Regions from separate parts of the Cronobacter condimenti 1330 genome, predicted to be linked through region 3. Evidence: predicted binding sites of a transcription regulator. Region 3 holds the regulator's gene; each other region holds the start of a gene.
The links. The regulator LexA, encoded in region 3, represses DNA repair genes until DNA is damaged. The targets are predictions, from matches to a motif close to TNCTGTATGTACATACAGNA.

Region 1 (4,212 bases), 1.7 Mb from region 3:
AACAGAAATATTCCGGTGCGCGTGCCTGGGGCTTTGGCGATTCACCGCACATGGCGGACGAGCTGGGCGCGCTGGTGGCGCACGGTGTCAAACGCGCGACATGCAGCGATTACCACGCCTGGCGGCAGGATGCCGAGCCAACCCTGCCGGGGGATTACCATATCATCCTCAACGGCGCGGGCGAACCGCTGTGCGTGATCCGCACCCATACGCTGCGCCTGGTGAAATTCTGCGATGTGACCGCCCCACTCGCAGCGCTGGAGGGTGAAGGCGATTTAAGCCTTGAGTACTGGCGGAATGAACATGAGGCATTTTTTACTCGCGCCGGCTGTTTTGCACCCGATATGGCCTTGATGTTCGAGGAGTTCGAGCTGGTGGAGCGGTGCCTCACCACACACTCGCGCGCGGCAGTTCGCTAAACCGGGTAGTGTAGCCGGGTGAGAGAAACTCGCGTTTCATCGCCCAGGGTTTGACTATCCCCTGGCCTGCAAACCAGAGCTTGCCCTTGCCAGAGCGATTATATTCATCCAGCAGATGCATCAATGGCGCGCTGTTGGGCTGCGGCGGATGTTCGTCGAAGAGATTGAGCTGCGCCACACCCTGACTGAAAAAATCCCCGAGCATGACGCCCGCTTTGATATAGCGATACCCTTCGCGCCAGATGGCGTCCAGCGCGCTCACGGCGAGGCGCACAATTTCACGGGTGTCGTTCGTGGGCGTCAGCGCCTGCCCCAGCGCCTGATTGCTGTAGCGCGCCTGCGGATCGTCATGTGGGCTGGTGCGAATAAACACCGCCACCTGACGGCAGAACTGATGCTCGTGGCGCAGCTTCTCCGCCGCTCGCTCGGCCCAGGCGCAGACCGCCTGGCGCATGTCCTGGTAATCCGTCACGCGGTAGCCGAACGATCGGCTGCAAACGATCTGCTGCTTCGGCGCGACAAATTCATCCATCGCGAGGCACGGCTCGCCGCGCAGCTCGCGCACGGTGCGCTCCAGCACCACGTTAAAGTTTTTGCGGATGACCCACGAGGGCGTGTTCGCCAGATCAAGCGCGGTTTCAATCCCCATCATCTCCAGTTTTTTGCTGAGCCTGCGCCCGACGCCCCACACGTCGCCTACCTTAAAATGCGGCAGCGCGCTGCGAAGCCGGGCCGGATCGCAGAGATCGACCACAACGCCTGACTTCGGCCATTTTTTGGTCGCGAGATTGGCAAGCTTGGCGAGCGTTTTGGTAGGCGCTATGCCGACGCCCACCGGCAGATGGGCTTCGCGCCAGAGCCGGTCGCGGATAGTCTGGCCGAAGGCGGTCAGCGACACCACGTTACTGACACCACGCAGATCGAGAAACGCCTCGTCGATCGAGTAGATCTCCACCTGCGGTGCCATCTCTTCGAGAATATCCATCACGCGTTTGCTCATATCGGCATAAAACGCGTAGTTGGAGCTAAATACCGTCACCTGGTGGCGCTCAAAGAGCGCGCGCTGTTTGAAATAAGGCTCCGCCATAGTGATGCCGAGCGCTTTCGCCTGGCGACTGCGGGCAATCACGCAACCGTCGTTATTGCTCAGCACCACGACCGGTTTATCCCGCAGGTCCGGGCGGAATACGGTCTCGCACGAGGCGTAAAAGCTGTTGACGTCGACCAGCGCGTACATCTCAGCGCCTCTTTTTCAGCACCCAGGTCACCACGCCGAAAATAACCACTTCGGCGTCGCTTCCAAGGTTTATTGGCGCGAAATCCGGGTTCATCGGCACCAGTTGCGCTACCGGGCGCAGGCGCAAGGTTTTCACCGTGAACTCCCCTTCCAGCGCCGCCACGACGATATCGCCCTCCTGCGGCTTTAAAGCGCTGTCGACCACCAGAAGATCGCCATCTTCGATCCCGGCGCCGTTCATCGACTCCCCGGACGCCCAGAGAAAATAGGTGGCGTTGGGATGCACAATGCAATACGCATCCAGACTGACACGCTTTTCAACGTAATCCTGCGCGGGTGAGGGAAACCCGCAGGCCACCTTCTCCAGAAACAGTGGCAAACCCTCAGCATCAGGCTGTGGCAAGAGACGCATCATTAACATGGCGTGCTCCATCCGTTTATTATGTTATTGTTTACTGTGTTTATATACAGTAGTTTGAATTGCGGTATTCTGACAACCCTATTTTTAAGCGAAGCGGCGTAATTGCCTGGAGAATGACCATTTTTGTGGTTTTACTGAGCGGATCGTAGCGATCCTCAGTACAGGAAAATGCGCGGCGGCTCTGAGGGCGTCAGGATCCAGCGCGAAAAATGCAGGCGTAAAAGGTACAGGCGAAAAAAAACCAGAGCATAAGCTCTGGTTTTAACGAGTAAGGAAAGTTAAGCGCCTTTGCGTTTTGGCAGTGTTTTCAGCAGATCTTCCGGGCTGATAGACGCGACCACGCTGCCAGGGTGTGGCATTTTCAGAATGTGGTTTTTGATTTTCCCCACCACATGCATTTCGCAGGGTTTGCAGTCAAAGCGCAGCGTTAACACTTCATCGCCATGCACCAGTTGCATCGGCGTCGCCTTCCAGCTCTTAATATTGCCTTTCGCCTGTTTCGGGCAGAGGTTAAAGGCGAAGCGCAGACAGTGTTTGGTGATCATCACCGGCACGTCGCCTTTTTCTTCATGCGCTTCATAGGCCGCGTCAATCAGTTGCACACCATAACGCTGGTAGAATTCACGCGCTTTATGGTTGTAAACGTTCGCGAGGAAGCTCAGATGCGTTTCCGGGTAGACCGGCGGCGGCACAGAGACAGGTTTGCGCACGCCGCGCTGATAATTTGCCAGGCGCGCGGCATCCAGCGCCTCGACGGCCTCTCGACGGAAGGCGTTCAACTGGCTATTCGGCACGAACAGCGCGCCCGGCAGCGTAACCTGCACGTCGCGGGCGAAATAAATCGTCTGCCCGAGTTTCGCCAGCCCCTCTTTCAGGCTGGTCAGTGCTTTTTCCGGGTTGTTTGCTTCATCGAACTGGCCGTCCAGCGTGTGCGTCACGCTGACGCCGTCTTCGCAGGTTAAGGTCAGGATCAGCTGTTCCTGCCAGCCGCCAAGTTCGATATCCACTGCCACGCGACGTTCACTGGAGGTTTTCAGCAACGCCTGCTGCCAGTTGTGATCGAGATTGCGGTTAAGCGTATGACGCGGGCGCAGGGTTTTCAGCGCGGCCGGCATCTCGTTCGGGAAAACGCGGTAGCGGTTTTCGCCCGTTTTTTCCGCCACGTTAACGCGAAAACCCACCACTTCGCGCTTAATCATCACGTTCAGCCCGTCACCGTTCGCGAGCGGCTCGGTGGCCTCGACATCCAGATAATCTTTCCCGACGCTCAGCACTTCGCCAACCGGCAGGCCGACAAACGTCGGCGTGTCGAACGCGCCGATATCCATTTTTCGGGCATTCACGAAGTAATCGGTACTGCCGCGGTGGAACGTTTTGTCGGTGGATGGCACAAAATAGTGCGCGGTATTGCCCACCGAAGCACGCGCAAGATCGCCCCGGTCTTCGATAATGGCATCCAGCATCTGACGATAATGTGCCGTGATGTTTTTCACGTAGCTCATGTCTTTGTAGCGCCCTTCAATCTTGAAGGAGCGCACGCCCGCGTCGATAAGCGCCGCCAGGTTGGCAGTCTGATCGTTGTCTTTCATCGACAACAGGTGTTTTTCATACGCCACGACGCGGCCCTGGTCGTCTTTCAGGGTGTACGGCAGACGGCAGGCCTGCGAGCAGTCGCCGCGGTTGGCGCTGCGCCCGGTCTGCGCGTGAGAGATATAGCACTGGCCGGAATAAGCCACGCAGAGCGCGCCATGAATAAAGAATTCGATGGTGGCATCGGTGTTTTCATGGATAGCGCGGATCTGATTGAGGTTCAGCTCGCGCGCGAGCACGATTTGCGAGAAACCGGCGTCGGAGAGAAACTTCGCTTTCTCCACGCTGCGGATATCGCACTGGGTGCTGGCATGCAGCTCAATAGGCGGAATATCCAGCTCCATGATGCCCATATCCTGCACGATCAGGGCGTCAACGCCCGCGTCGTAGAACTGGCCGATAAGCTTACGGGCCGGCTCCAGCGCGTCGTCGTGCAGAATGGTGTTGAGCGTGACAAACACTTTCGCGCCGAAGCGATGGGCGAACGGCACCAGGTCTGCGATGTCCTGGAGGCTGTTGCTGGCGTTGTGGCGGGCACCGAAACC
Region 2 (4,212 bases), 2.1 Mb from region 3:
CGTTAACGCACGTTTTAGGTGTGTGACGGGCGCGCCTTCGCGGCGCGCCCATCTTTACAGAAAGCCGAGCAGCGAAAAGAACACGTAACCCAGGATAAGCACGATGACAGGCAGGACGTAGAGCGGAAAGATTTGCACAAAAATCGTATGACGCGGCACCACGATACGTGAATCCAGCGCCTCGCGGGTGAGTCCTTCTTCCCCTTTTGCACGCTCCAGAATCAGGCTGTCTTCGACATGTTCGCGTAAAAACCGCGCCTGACGGCACATCCGCGCGCCGGATGCCTGTAACGCCAGACCGACAAAAATTAAAATATAAATCAACCAGAAGCCGATATTGGCGCCACGCGTGAAATCGGGTTGCGGCGAGTTGTACCAGAAGAGGTTCAGGAACGGCGTGTTAAAACGCACCATCTCAATCATCACATGCGCAAAATCCATCATCACGGCATTAATGCCAGGCTGTTTCTCGCTGTGCTGATACATGAATTTCAGAACGGAGATAATAGTGGAGAGCGTGGCAGGAATGAAAATCACCCATCCGGCGATGCGTTTTAAGACACCAATGCGTCCAGCTTGTTGATACGTCATGCTTTCCCCTTGATAGCGACGCGACAGATTCGCCTAAGTTTACCCCGTGACGCGCCTTTTCGCCTGAACTTTCCGGCGTGCAAGCGGAAAGCGGTAGCCATAAGGGGTTTTTCCGGCTATTGATTATCCTTTCCCGCGTAAAAAGAAGGAGTGACAGACGATGTCTTCGCCGCGACAGATTCTCGCCGCTATTTTCGATATGGATGGTTTACTGATTGATTCCGAGCCGCTCTGGGACCAGGCGGAACTTGAAGTGATGGCGACGCTTGGGGTTGATACCTCACGCCGTCATGAACTGCCCGATACGTTAGGGCTTCGCATCGATCTGGTCGTTGAATTGTGGTTTGCGCAGCAGCCGTGGAACGGCCCGTCAGTCGCCGAGGTGACGCAGCGCATCATCAGCCGCGCCATGACGCTGGTGGAAGAGCAGCGCCCGCTGCTGCCGGGCGTGGCGGATGCCATTGCGCTGTGCAAATCGCAGGGGCTTAAGGTGGGCCTCGCATCGGCCTCGCCGCTGTTTATGCTGGAGCGCGTGTTAACGATTTTCGGGCTGCGCGAACATTTTGATGCGCTCGCCTCCGCCGAACATCTGCCGTACAGCAAACCGCACCCGCAGGTCTATCTGGACGCTGCTGCGAAACTCGGCGTCGATCCGCTTTGTTGCGTAACGCTGGAAGACTCCGTTAATGGCATGGTCGCGACAAAAGCCGCGCGGATGCGCTCAATTGTCGTGCCGGCCGAAGAAAACCGCACCGACGCGCGCTGGGCGCTTGCTAACGTACAACTGCATTCGCTGATCGAGCTTGAACCCTGGCATTTGCGCGGCTAATCCCACCTTTACCGCTGCCGTACCGGTGGCGGCTTCATGACGCGCTTTGTGACGAAACCTTGCCTCTGTCATAATTTTAAAACAGAGTTTCATTTACTTTTGTTTTTTGCTCAGGCGACTCCTATCATTGCTTTGAATGCGAAAGGGAGATCTCCCTGCGCCGCGTAGATGAGCCAAAGAGGAACGGAACATGCTGGACAAATTCACGCTTGCCGGAAAAGTGGCGATGGTGACCGGATGCAATACCGGCCTGGGACAAGGTATGGCGCTTGGGCTTGCCGCCGCCGGGTGTGATATCGCAGGCGTCAGCCGCCGTCCGGCACTGGAAACCGCCGCAAAAGTGCATGCGTTGGGCCGTCGTTTTGTCGCCATTGAGGCAGATTTAGCCAGCGCACCGCCACAGGAGCTCGTCGCCCGAACCGTCGAGGCGCTGGGCCACGTTGATATCCTGGTCAACAACGCCGGGATTATTCGTCGCGACGAGGCCCTTAATTTCAGCGAAAAGGACTGGGACGAGGTGATGGATCTCAACCTCAAAGCGCTGTTCTTTCTCTCACAAGCGGTCGCGAAGCAATTCATTGCTCAGGGCAGCGGCGGTAAAATTATTAATGTCGCCTCGATGCTCTCGTTTCAGGGCGGCATTCGCGTGCCTTCTTATACCGCCTCGAAAAGCGGCGTATTGGGCCTCACCCGACTGCTCGCCAATGAATGGGCGCCCTACGGCATCAACGTTAACGGCATCGCGCCGGGCTATATGGCGACGAATAATACCCAGGCGCTGCGTGAAGATACCGAGCGAAACGAGGAGATCCTGGCGCGTATTCCGGCAGGCCGTTGGGGTAAACCAGAAGATTTACAGGGGCCGGTCATTTTCCTCGCCTCGGCAGCGTCAGATTATGTGAATGGCTATACGCTCGCCGTCGATGGCGGCTGGCTCGCCCGATAGCCTCAAAGCGAGGCGTCACGGGCCCTGCGGTGACAAAGTGTTACACCGTCACCACTTTTCTCTACTGTATAAAAACCCTATACTGGATAGATTGACAGTTACAGGGTTTTATCATGACGGCGGAAGGCCACCTGCTTTTTTCGATTGCCTGCGCGGTGTTTGCCAAAAATGCCGAGCTGACCCCTGTGCTGGCGCAGGGCGACTGGTGGCATATTATTCCTTCCGCCATCCTGACCTGTCTGTTGCCGGATATCGATCACCCGAAATCGTTTCTCGGGCAACGGCTGAAGTGGATCTCAAAACCCGTGGCGCGAATGTTTGGCCACCGGGGCTTTACGCACAGCCTGCTCGCCGTTTTCGGTGGGCTGACGCTCTTTCTTCTCAAAGTGCCGGAAACCTGGATCCTCCCCGCCGATGCGCTGCAGGGGCTGGTGCTTGGCTACCTTAGCCACATCCTTGCCGACATGATTACCCCTGCGGGCGTGCCGCTGCTCTGGCCGTGTCGCTGGCGCTTTCGCCTGCCGCTGCTCTATCCGCAAAAAGGCAACCAGCTGGAGCGGGTGCTCTGCATGGCGCTTTTCGTCTGGGCAGTCTGGATGCCCCAGAGCCTGCCGGATAACAGCGCGGTGCGATGGTCATCTGAGATAATCAATTCGCTGCAAAATACGTTTAATCGCTTTATTCATCACCAGATGGAACAGTAAATAAGCTGAAATCGCGTTTTGATATAACCCATTCCATTTGGATATAAGGCACGCTGTTTTGATTCTGATACCCTTTGCGACATAAAGGCATGCCATTTCGGCTATGCCGGTTATAAAGACATCAGGAGTACGGGGATGAATCTTCCACTGATAGCGAACGTAGTTGCGTTCGTGGTTCTGCTGCTATTGCTGGCGCGCACGCGTCACACGCAGTGGAGCCTCGCAAAAAAAGTTTTACTCGGTCTGGCGATGGGCGTGGTCTTTGGACTGGCGCTGCATACCATTTATGGCTCCGACAGCGAGACGCTGAAAACCTCCATCCAGTGGTTTAACATTGTCGGTAACGGCTATGTACAGCTGTTGCAGATGATCGTGATGCCGCTGGTATTTGCGATGATTTTAAGCGCCGTCGCGCGTCTGCATAACGCCTCATCGCTTGGTAAAATCAGCGTGCTGACCATCGGCACCTTGCTCTTTACCACGCTTATCGCCGCACTGGTCGGTGTGCTGGTCACCAATCTCTTTGGCCTTACGGCGGAAGGTCTGGTGCAGGGCAGCGCGGAAACCGCGCGCCTGAACGCCATTCAGACCAACTACGCCGGGAAAGTCGCCGACCTGACCGTGCCGCAGCTGATTCTCTCTTTTATTCCGAAAAACCCGTTTGCTGACCTCACTGGCGCAAGCCCGACTTCTATCATCAGCGTCGTGATTTTCGCCGCCTTCCTGGGCGTGGCGGCACTGAAGCTGCTGAAAGATGACGCACCGAAAGGCGAACGCGTACTGGCCGCCATTGACGTGCTGCAAAGCTGGGTAATGAAACTGGTACGTCTGGTGATGCAGCTGACCCCTTACGGCGTGCTGGCGCTGATGACCAAAGTGGTAGCAGGCTCCAACCTGCAGGACATCATCAAACTCGGCAGCTTTGTGGTCGCCTCGTATCTGGGCCTCGGCATTATGTTTGTGGTTCACGGCATTCTGCTCGCCGTGAACGGCGTCAGCCCGCTGCGCTACTTCCGTAAAGTGTGGCCGGTTCTGACCTTCGCGTTTACCAGCCGCTCCAGCGCCGCCAGCATTCCGCTGAATGTCGAAGCGCAGACACGTCGTCTGGGCGTGCCGGAATCGATCGCCTCGTTCGCTGCCTC
Region 3 (4,212 bases):
GATATGCGGCGGCACAAGCCCCTGATGATAAAGCACGTAGGACAGCAGCAGATAGTCCATATGGCTGCGGTGGCAGGGCACATAGACAATCTCGTGGCCGTCGTGCGCCAGTTGACGCACCCGCTCAGCGTTATGAACATTGATGCCCTGGTAAAGGCGGTTCCAGGTAAACCCAAGCACGCGGTCGGTAATACGAATCGCCTCGTAGGAGAAATCCGCAGCGATCTCTTCCATCAGCGCAACCGCGTTCTGCTGGGCTTTCTCATGCGAGATTTTCTTCGTGCGCGCTTCATCTTCAACGGCGCGGGCAATCGCTTTAGACGAGAGCAGTTTATTAAAAAGATCCTGGCGCGCCGGGAGACGCGGGCCTACAGCGGCGAGGCGTTGGCGGGCAAAGTGCATGCGCGCCACGCGGGCCAGTTTCTGTGCGATACGCTTATCAGTACCGTGCTCGGTCGCCATACGGCGCAGCGACACCGGCGGGGAGAAACGCACGAAGCTGTCGCGGCCAAGCCACGAGACAGCGAAAAACTTCTGAATGCCGTTCAGCATACGCAGCGGCGGGTTTTCTTCGCCCTTTTCACGACCAGGTGAACGACCAAACATGACGGAGACGGGCACCATCTGGACGTCGAGATCCGGGTTACTGCGGTGCAGGTCCAGGTAATTATGGAACAGCTTGATCGACTCTTCTTTTGGCGTGTAGTACGTGAACACGCGAGGCCCGCCATGGATAAACACATAACGCGGCAGCTCGGTGCCGTCGATAACGAGCGGCTCCAGAGGGTCTGGCAGATCATGCGCCAGGCACTGGGCCCGCAGCGTCAGGAGATCTGCCTTCGAGTTATACGGCAGCACGTACATGATAGGACGTGACGTATCGAGCCCAAGTTCGGGGCAAGGCGCCGCCGGGATGGACTTGCTTTTTACCAGCACGCTTAATGGTAAATTAAGTAATTTGTAGTAAATTCGTGGCCAACCGGACATAAACGATGTAAAGCCTCTGGTTAATAATGCAATTGCGGCGCAAGAATATCAGAAACTCCGTAGAATTTCTGTGGTGCTTCTTTATGGAAGCGCATTAGCATTGACGCCTGAATTTAAAAAAGGTTTCTTGTCATGGCCAATAACACCACGGGATTAACCCGAATTATTAAAGCAGCTGGCTATTCCTGGAAGGGATTACGCGCCGCCTGGAAAAATGAAGCCGCGTTTCGCCAGGAAGGCGTTGCCGTTATTATAGCGATTCTTATCGCCTGCTGGCTGGATGTCGATCCCATCACCCGCGTGCTGCTTATCGGTTCTGCCACGATGGTGATGATCGTCGAGATCCTCAACAGTGCTATCGAAGCGGTGGTCGATCGCATCGGCCCGGAATTCCACGAACTGTCGGGGCGCGCCAAAGACATGGGTTCCGCCGCAGTACTGCTGTCGATTATCCTTGCGCTGGTCGTGTGGGGCACGTTGCTCTGGCAGCATTTGCGATAAGTTTTCCAGAAATCGCTAAAGAAGCGCTTTTTTAACCGGTTATGGTTTTAAAATCGCCTTTAGCTGTATATACTCACAGCATCACTGTATATGCACCCAGGGGGCGGAATGAAAGCATTAACTACCAGGCAACAAGAGGTGTTTGATCTCATTCGGGATCACATCAGCCAGACCGGCATGCCGCCTACGCGTGCGGAGATCGCGCAGCGTCTGGGTTTCCGTTCGCCGAACGCGGCGGAAGAACACCTCAAAGCGCTGGCGCGTAAAGGCGTGCTTGAGATTGTTTCCGGCGCGTCGCGCGGTATTCGTTTGCTGCAGGAAGAAGAAACCGGCCTGCCACTGATTGGCCGTGTTGCGGCGGGTGAGCCGCTGCTGGCACAACAACATATCGAAGGCCACTACCAGGTGGACCCAGGCCTCTTTAAGCCGAACGCGGATTTCCTGCTGCGCGTTAGCGGGATGTCGATGAAAGATATTGGGATCATGGATGGCGACCTGTTAGCCGTTCATAAAACTCAGGATGTTCGCAACGGCCAGGTGGTTGTCGCGCGCATTGATGATGAAGTGACGGTAAAACGCCTGAAAAAGCAGGGGAATGTCGTTGAACTGCTCCCGGAAAATAACGAGTTTAAGCCTATCGTTGTAGACCTGCGCGAGCATAACTTCTCTATCGAAGGCCTGGCGGTCGGCGTTATTCGCAACGGCGAATGGCTCTGACGTTTTCTCCAGCTTTCTGATGTTTCATTACCGTAACTGGCCCGCCCCGGCTACGGTAATGGCTCTCCCGTTTTACTCCTTTTTCACCTTCTGTTGTTCGCGTAACGGCATCGGAACGCCATATGCCTTTCCTGACTTCTACCGATAAAGCCCTCTGGCGCCTTGCGCTGCCAATGATCTTCTCCAATATCACCGTGCCGCTGCTGGGGCTGGTGGACACCGCGGTTATCGGCCATCTCGACAGCCCCGTTTATCTGGGTGGCGTTGCAATCGGCGCTACCGCGACCAGCTTCCTGTTTATGCTGCTGCTCTTTTTGCGTATGAGTACGACGGGCCTGACCGCGCAGGCGTTTGGCGCGCGCGATCCACAAGCGCTGGCCCGCGCGCTGGTGCAGCCAATGGCGCTGGCGCTGACATTCGGTGCGCTCATTATTGTGCTGCGCGAGCCGCTGATTCATCTGGCGCTACATATCACCGGTGGCAGCGAGGCGGTTCTGGCGCAGGCCCGGCAGTTTCTGGAAATACGCTGGCTGAGCGCGCCCGCGTCGCTGGCAAATCTCGTCCTGCTGGGGTGGTTGCTAGGCGTTCAGTACGCCAGAGCGCCGGTTATTTTGCTGGTGGTCGGCAACCTGCTTAATATCGCGCTCGATCTTTGGTTCGTCACAGGGCTTGGCCTGAACGTGCAGGGTGCGGCACTGGCGACTGCAATAGCGGAATACGTAACACTTGTCATTGGGCTAGTCATGGCGTCGCGTGTGATGCGTTTGCGCGGCATTACGTGCGCTATGCTGAAAACCGCCTGGCATGGCGGCGTCGGCAGGCTATTGGCACTGAACCGGGATATCATGCTGCGTTCACTGCTGCTGCAACTCTGTTTTGCGTCAGTCACCGTTTTCGGGGCGCGGCTCGGTAGCGATATCGTTGCGGTGAATGCGCTTCTGATGACACTCCTGACCTTTACCGCTTATGCGCTCGACGGGTTCGCCTATGCCGTCGAAGCCCATGCCGGGCAGGCGTTTGGCGCAAAAAACACTTCTCAGTTGCAGCGCGTCTGGCGTGCGGCTTGTCGGCAGGCAGGTATAGTGGCGCTCGCGTTCGCACTCATTTATGCCGTAGCGGGGCAGTACATCGTGTCGTTGCTGACGTCATTGCCGTCGCTTCAGGCACAGGCGCAGCCTTATCTCTTCTGGCAGGTGATCCTGCCGGTGGTCGGCGTCTGGTGTTATCTGTTAGATGGTATGTTTATCGGCGCGACGCGCGGGGCAGAAATGCGCAACAGTATGGCTGTCGCAGCGCTGGGGTTTGGCGTGACGTTACTGACGCTGCCGCGGCTTGGCAACCACGGGTTATGGCTTGCGCTGACCGTTTTTCTGGCACTGCGTGGGTTATCGCTCGGCTATTTATGGCGGCGCGGTCGCTTGCTGTGTTAGGTCGCGCGGCCCGGCTGACTGTGCTGTTAAACAAAGAAATTGTCGGTTTTAGCGCTTCGTTATGGTTAAAGATTCTGAATATCCCGCCAGGCTTAAAATTGCCGTCTACTATTAACAATACGTTCAGCAAATGATGAAGATGACTCGGGCTGAACCCCCACAGGAAAACCTGTGAGACTGATTCACTACCGAATGTTAAGGAGACGTCTATGAACAGAGATGAAGCTGGCGGTAACTGGAAACAGTTTAAAGGTAAAGTGAAAGAGCAATGGGGTAAATTAACCGACGATGATATGACCATCATCGAAGGGAAACGTGACCAACTGGTTGGTAAAATCCAGGAACGTTACGGTTATGCGAAAGATGAAGCCGACAAGGAAGTGACTGACTGGGAAAGCCGCCACGATTACCGCTGGTAATCCGGCTCTCACCTCAATGGGATTCACCTTCTGAGGCTGCCCTGCCCAACGGTACAAGGATGTACCACCCCTTTATCTTAGCGCCCTTTCTTTTTGTTAACGGGAATGCTGTGATCGTGGCCGCACTGGCCCTGATGACGACATGCTTCCACTTCTGC
Region 4 (4,212 bases), 400 kb from region 3:
GTCGTACTGGCGCAGCTCACGCTGCTGGACGACTAAAACGCCAAGCAACTGGCGGCGCTGAATAATCGGCACGCCAAGGAAGGCGCGAAAGCGTTCTTCTCGCACCGAAGGAATGTATTTAAAGCTGGGGTGTTTTTGCGCGTCAGCGAGGTTGATGGGCTCCGCAAGACGCCCGACCAGCCCGACGATACCCTCGTCAAAAGCCAGCGTAACGGTACGCCCGCGCGGTTTTTTAAGCCCCCGCGTTGCCATCAGGTAATAGCAACGCCGGTCGTGGTCGGCGAGATAAACCGAGCAGACTTCGGTATCCATCGCAAGACAGATATCCGTAACGAGAATATCCAGCGCCTCGTTGAGGCGCGGGGCGCTGGCAACCTTCTCGACTATTTCTCGCAACCGGGTGAGCATAATTTGCGTGGCTTAACCTCTTTTACGTCGCCAGGCAGGCGAAGGATTACGCTGCGGTGGCGCGCTCTCCTGCAACGGCATCACAACGCTTGCGAACTCCTTCATGACCCGACGATAAACATCGCGTTTAAAAGAGACGACCTGGCGCACCGGATACCAGAAGCTTACCCACCGCCAGCCGTCAAATTCTGGCGTACTGCTGGTTTGCATGTTGATATCGGCATCGTTGCTCATTAACTGCAGAAGAAACCACTTTTGTTTCTGGCCGATACATACCGGCTTTGTGTCCCAACGCACCAAACGTTTTGGTAATTTGTAACGTAACCAGTTTCGGGTTGTGGCGAGAATACGCACATCTTTTCGTTGTAAACCGACCTCTTCGAAAAGCTCGCGGTACATCGCCTGTTCCGCCGACTCGCCAGGATTAATGCCGCCTTGCGGAAATTGCCAGGAGTGCTGACCAAAACGTCTGGCCCACATTACCTGCCCCTGACGATTACAGATCACGATACCAACATTCGGGCGGTAGCCATCATCATCGATCACCGGACTACCTCAAAATAAACCTGGATAGTAACGATTGTTTCATACTCCTCATTGACGGTAAACCACTCTGTTAGCCGCTGTGTACAGGAATAACATTTGAATAACTCACAAAAATATGCGGGGTTATAAACAGGAGCCACAGCTTTATCTGGCTTTTATTCACTTTTTCTGTGGATATCTTTGTGAAGAAGTGTCTTATTACCCAGGGAAAACCCAAAACAACCCGGAACTAAGGATAATTCTTATGGATAAAATTGTATTGCTATTCAAACGATTAAATTTTAAAAAGCATGATATTCACCGCATAACGTGATGATCGTCACACTGGCGATCCTTACTCTGACGAAAGATCGACCAGCGTCGTTTTTATCCACAGATTATGCCAATAACTTAAACACAATTTGCCTGAAAAGACGGTTTTCCCTGTTCGTCAAGGCTGTAAATCGAAACAGTAGTGGGGGATTTACACAGTTATCCCATTTTTCTGTGGATAAACTGGTGTAAGATCCTGTTCATTGTCGGTGACCAGATTTGAACAACCCTAACTTTTCGCTTAAAAAAATCTTTTTTTTACATAAAAAAATATAGTAAATCATAGTGTTATATTGTTTGCTAACACGCAGTCAAAGACTTTCCACAAGCACCCTTTTTGCTGTTCATTTTTTAACCATAAGGTAGTCAGTATGAATTCCCTTGCCCCCCTCACCCGGCCACCTGAAGATGAAGCGCAGCTGTTGCATCAGGCACAGCAGCTGGCAGGGTTGACGCTTGGCGAGCTGGCAGACCTGGCGGGCCTTGCAACCCCGGCCGATTTACGTCGTGATAAAGGCTGGATCGGCGTGCTGCTGGAACGTTGGCTTGGCGCCAGCGCGGGCAGCAAACCAGAGCAGGATTTCGCTGCACTGGGCGTCGAACTGAAAACCATCCCCGTCGATTATCAGGGCCGCCCGCTGGAAACCACCTTTGTTTGTGTCGCCCCGTTGACGGGTAATACCGGCGTGACGTGGGAAACCAGCCATGTGCGCCATAAGCTTAAGCGCGTGTTATGGGTGCCCGTGGAAGGTGAGCGCGAGATCCCGCTTGCCGCGCGCCGCGTTGGCTCGCCGCTGCTCTGGAGCCCATCGCCGCAGGAAGAAGATCAGCTGCGCCGCGACTGGGAAGAGCTGATGGATTTGATTGTCTTAGGACAGGTCGAGCGCATTACCGCCCGCCACGGCGAAGTGCTGCAACTGCGCCCGAAAGCAGCCAACAGCAAAGCGTTAACACCCGCATTTGGCGCTCACGGCGAGCCTATTATGACGCTGCCGCGCGGCTTCTATCTGAAGAAGAACTTCACCGCCGTCCTGCTGGCACGTCATTTTTTGTTATAAACACCTTAAATTTTTGTCAATAGCCATTCGCAGATGCATATAATTAGCGTTTTGTTTCTTTGAGCAGGACTTTTTGAATGTTGTTTGCATGGATAACCGATCCTAACGCCTGGCTGGCGCTCGGCACGCTGACGCTGCTGGAGATTGTGCTTGGGATCGATAATATTATTTTTCTCTCGCTTGTCGTGGCGAAGCTGCCGAAATCACAGCAAGGGCTTGCCCGTAAGCTGGGTCTCGGCGCGGCAATGCTGATGCGTCTGGCGCTACTCGCCTCTATCGCCTGGGTCGTGAAACTGACTAACCCGCTGTTTACCGTGTTCGATCAGGCAATCTCAGTGCGGGATCTTATTCTGCTGCTGGGCGGCCTGTTCCTTATCTGGAAAGCCAGTAGAGAGATCCACGAAACGATCGAAGGTGAAGAAGAAGGGCTGAAAACCAACGTTCACTCCTTCTTTGGGGCGATTATCCAGATCATGCTGCTGGATATTATTTTCAGCCTCGACTCTGTGATTACCGCTGTGGGCCTCTCCGATCACTTGTTTATCATGATGGCGGCAGTTGTCATCGCAGTCGGCGTGATGATGTTCGCGGCGCGCCCCATTGGCGAGTTTGTCGAGCGTCACCCGTCGGTCAAGATGCTGGCGCTTTCTTTCCTTATCCTGGTGGGCTTCACGCTCATGCTGGAAAGTTTCGATATCCACGTGCCGAAAGGCTACATTTACTTCGCAATGTTTTTCTCCATCGCAGTGGAAAGTCTCAATCTGCTGCGCAACAAGAAAAAACCGCTGTAAAGCCAACGCTCCTTCGGGAGCGTTTTGGTTTATTCCCGTGCGCTTTTAAGAATTTGCTGCTTTTTCGCGCCGCCTCGCTGCTTTTTACTAGACTCTACGTGGACCCCTTCCTGATGAGGCGAAAAACAATGAATAAATGGGCTGTAGCAATTTCTGCCGTCGGATTGGCCTTCGCGGTTTCTGGCTGTAGCAGTGATTACGTCATGGCGACAAAAGATGGCCGCATGATCCTGACCGAAGGCAAACCGCAGGTAGATGACGAAACCGGGCTGGTAAGCTATCGCGACCCGCAGGGCAACGAGATGCAGATTAACCGCGACCAGGTTTCGCAAATCATTGAGCGCTAAATAAAAGGTCAGCCTTGCGCTGGCCTTTGGTTTTTTCTCCCTTCCCTCTTTTCCTTTTGTCTCCCCTCTGCCATGTTTATATTCCTTTGTCAGGAATGGCCTGACGCGGACTGAACAACAGAAGGTAGGCCGGCTATGCATTATCACCGTATTCCTCATAGCTCACTCGAAGTCAGCACGCTGGGGCTGGGAACCATGACCTTTGGTGAACAAAACAGCGAGGCCGAGGCCCATGAGCAGCTTGATTACGCCGTAAGCCAGGGCATAAACCTGATTGATGTCGCCGAAATGTATCCCGTCCCGCCGCGCCCGGAAACACAGGGCCTGACGGAAACCTATGTCGGCAACTGGCTGAAAAAACGCGCCAATCGCGAAAAGCTGGTTATTGCCTCGAAAGTCAGCGGCCCCAGCCGCAACAGCGACAGCGGCATTCGCCCAAACCAGGCGCTGGATCGTAAAAATATCCGCGACGCGCTCGACGCCAGCCTTAAACGCTTACAGACCGATTATCTCGATCTCTATCAGGTACACTGGCCGCAGCGCCCCACCAACTGCTTTGGCAAACTGGGCTATAGCTGGAGCGACAGCGCGCCTGCCGTAACGCTGCTGGAAACGCTGGAGGCGCTTGCTGAATTTCAGCGCGCCGGGAAAATCCGCTATATCGGGGTGTCCAACGAAACGGCCTGGGGCGTCATGCGTTACCTGCACCTGGCCGATAAGCACGATCTGCCGCGCATCGTGACGATACAA

Region 1: umuD (translesion error-prone DNA polymerase V autoproteolytic subunit) is a predicted target of LexA. The motif match lies at 2,110-2,129, and genes of this name have one in related genera.
Region 2: AFK62_RS08365 (metal-dependent hydrolase) is a predicted target of LexA. The motif match lies at 2,447-2,466, and genes of this name have one in related genera.
Region 4: mutH (DNA mismatch repair endonuclease MutH) is a predicted target of LexA. The motif match lies at 1,389-1,408, and genes of this name have one in related genera.

The regions. Positions count from the first base shown of each region.
Region 1 covers NZ_CP012264.1:2,196,189-2,200,400, forward strand. The annotation lists gene AFK62_RS10040 (ASCH domain-containing protein) at 1-419, shown strand, start outside; gene umuC (translesion error-prone DNA polymerase V subunit UmuC) at 388-1,656, opposite strand; gene umuD (translesion error-prone DNA polymerase V autoproteolytic subunit) at 1,658-2,077, opposite strand; gene AFK62_RS10055 (peptidase U32 family protein) at 2,356-4,212, opposite strand, start outside.
Region 2 covers NZ_CP012264.1:1,821,081-1,825,292, reverse strand. The annotation lists gene AFK62_RS08385 (fructosamine kinase family protein) at 1-26, shown strand, start outside; gene AFK62_RS08380 (YniB family protein) at 55-591, opposite strand; gene hxpB (hexitol phosphatase HxpB) at 752-1,420, shown strand; gene kduD (2-dehydro-3-deoxy-D-gluconate 5-dehydrogenase KduD) at 1,611-2,366, shown strand; gene AFK62_RS08365 (metal-dependent hydrolase) at 2,480-3,070, shown strand; gene AFK62_RS08360 (L-cystine transporter) at 3,206-4,212, shown strand, end outside.
Region 3 covers NZ_CP012264.1:3,894,598-3,898,809, reverse strand. The annotation lists gene plsB (glycerol-3-phosphate 1-O-acyltransferase PlsB) at 1-987, opposite strand, end outside; gene AFK62_RS17865 (diacylglycerol kinase) at 1,120-1,488, shown strand; gene lexA (transcriptional repressor LexA) at 1,597-2,205, shown strand; gene dinF (MATE family efflux transporter DinF) at 2,328-3,635, shown strand; gene AFK62_RS17850 (CsbD family protein) at 3,845-4,054, shown strand; gene zur (zinc uptake transcriptional repressor Zur) at 4,132-4,212, opposite strand, start outside.
Region 4 covers NZ_CP012264.1:3,494,184-3,498,395, forward strand. The annotation lists gene ptsP (phosphoenolpyruvate--protein phosphotransferase) at 1-408, opposite strand, end outside; gene rppH (RNA pyrophosphohydrolase) at 421-954, opposite strand; gene mutH (DNA mismatch repair endonuclease MutH) at 1,638-2,324, shown strand; gene AFK62_RS15930 (TerC family protein) at 2,402-3,115, shown strand; gene AFK62_RS15935 (YgdI/YgdR family lipoprotein) at 3,244-3,462, shown strand; gene AFK62_RS15940 (NADP(H)-dependent aldo-keto reductase) at 3,598-4,212, shown strand, end outside.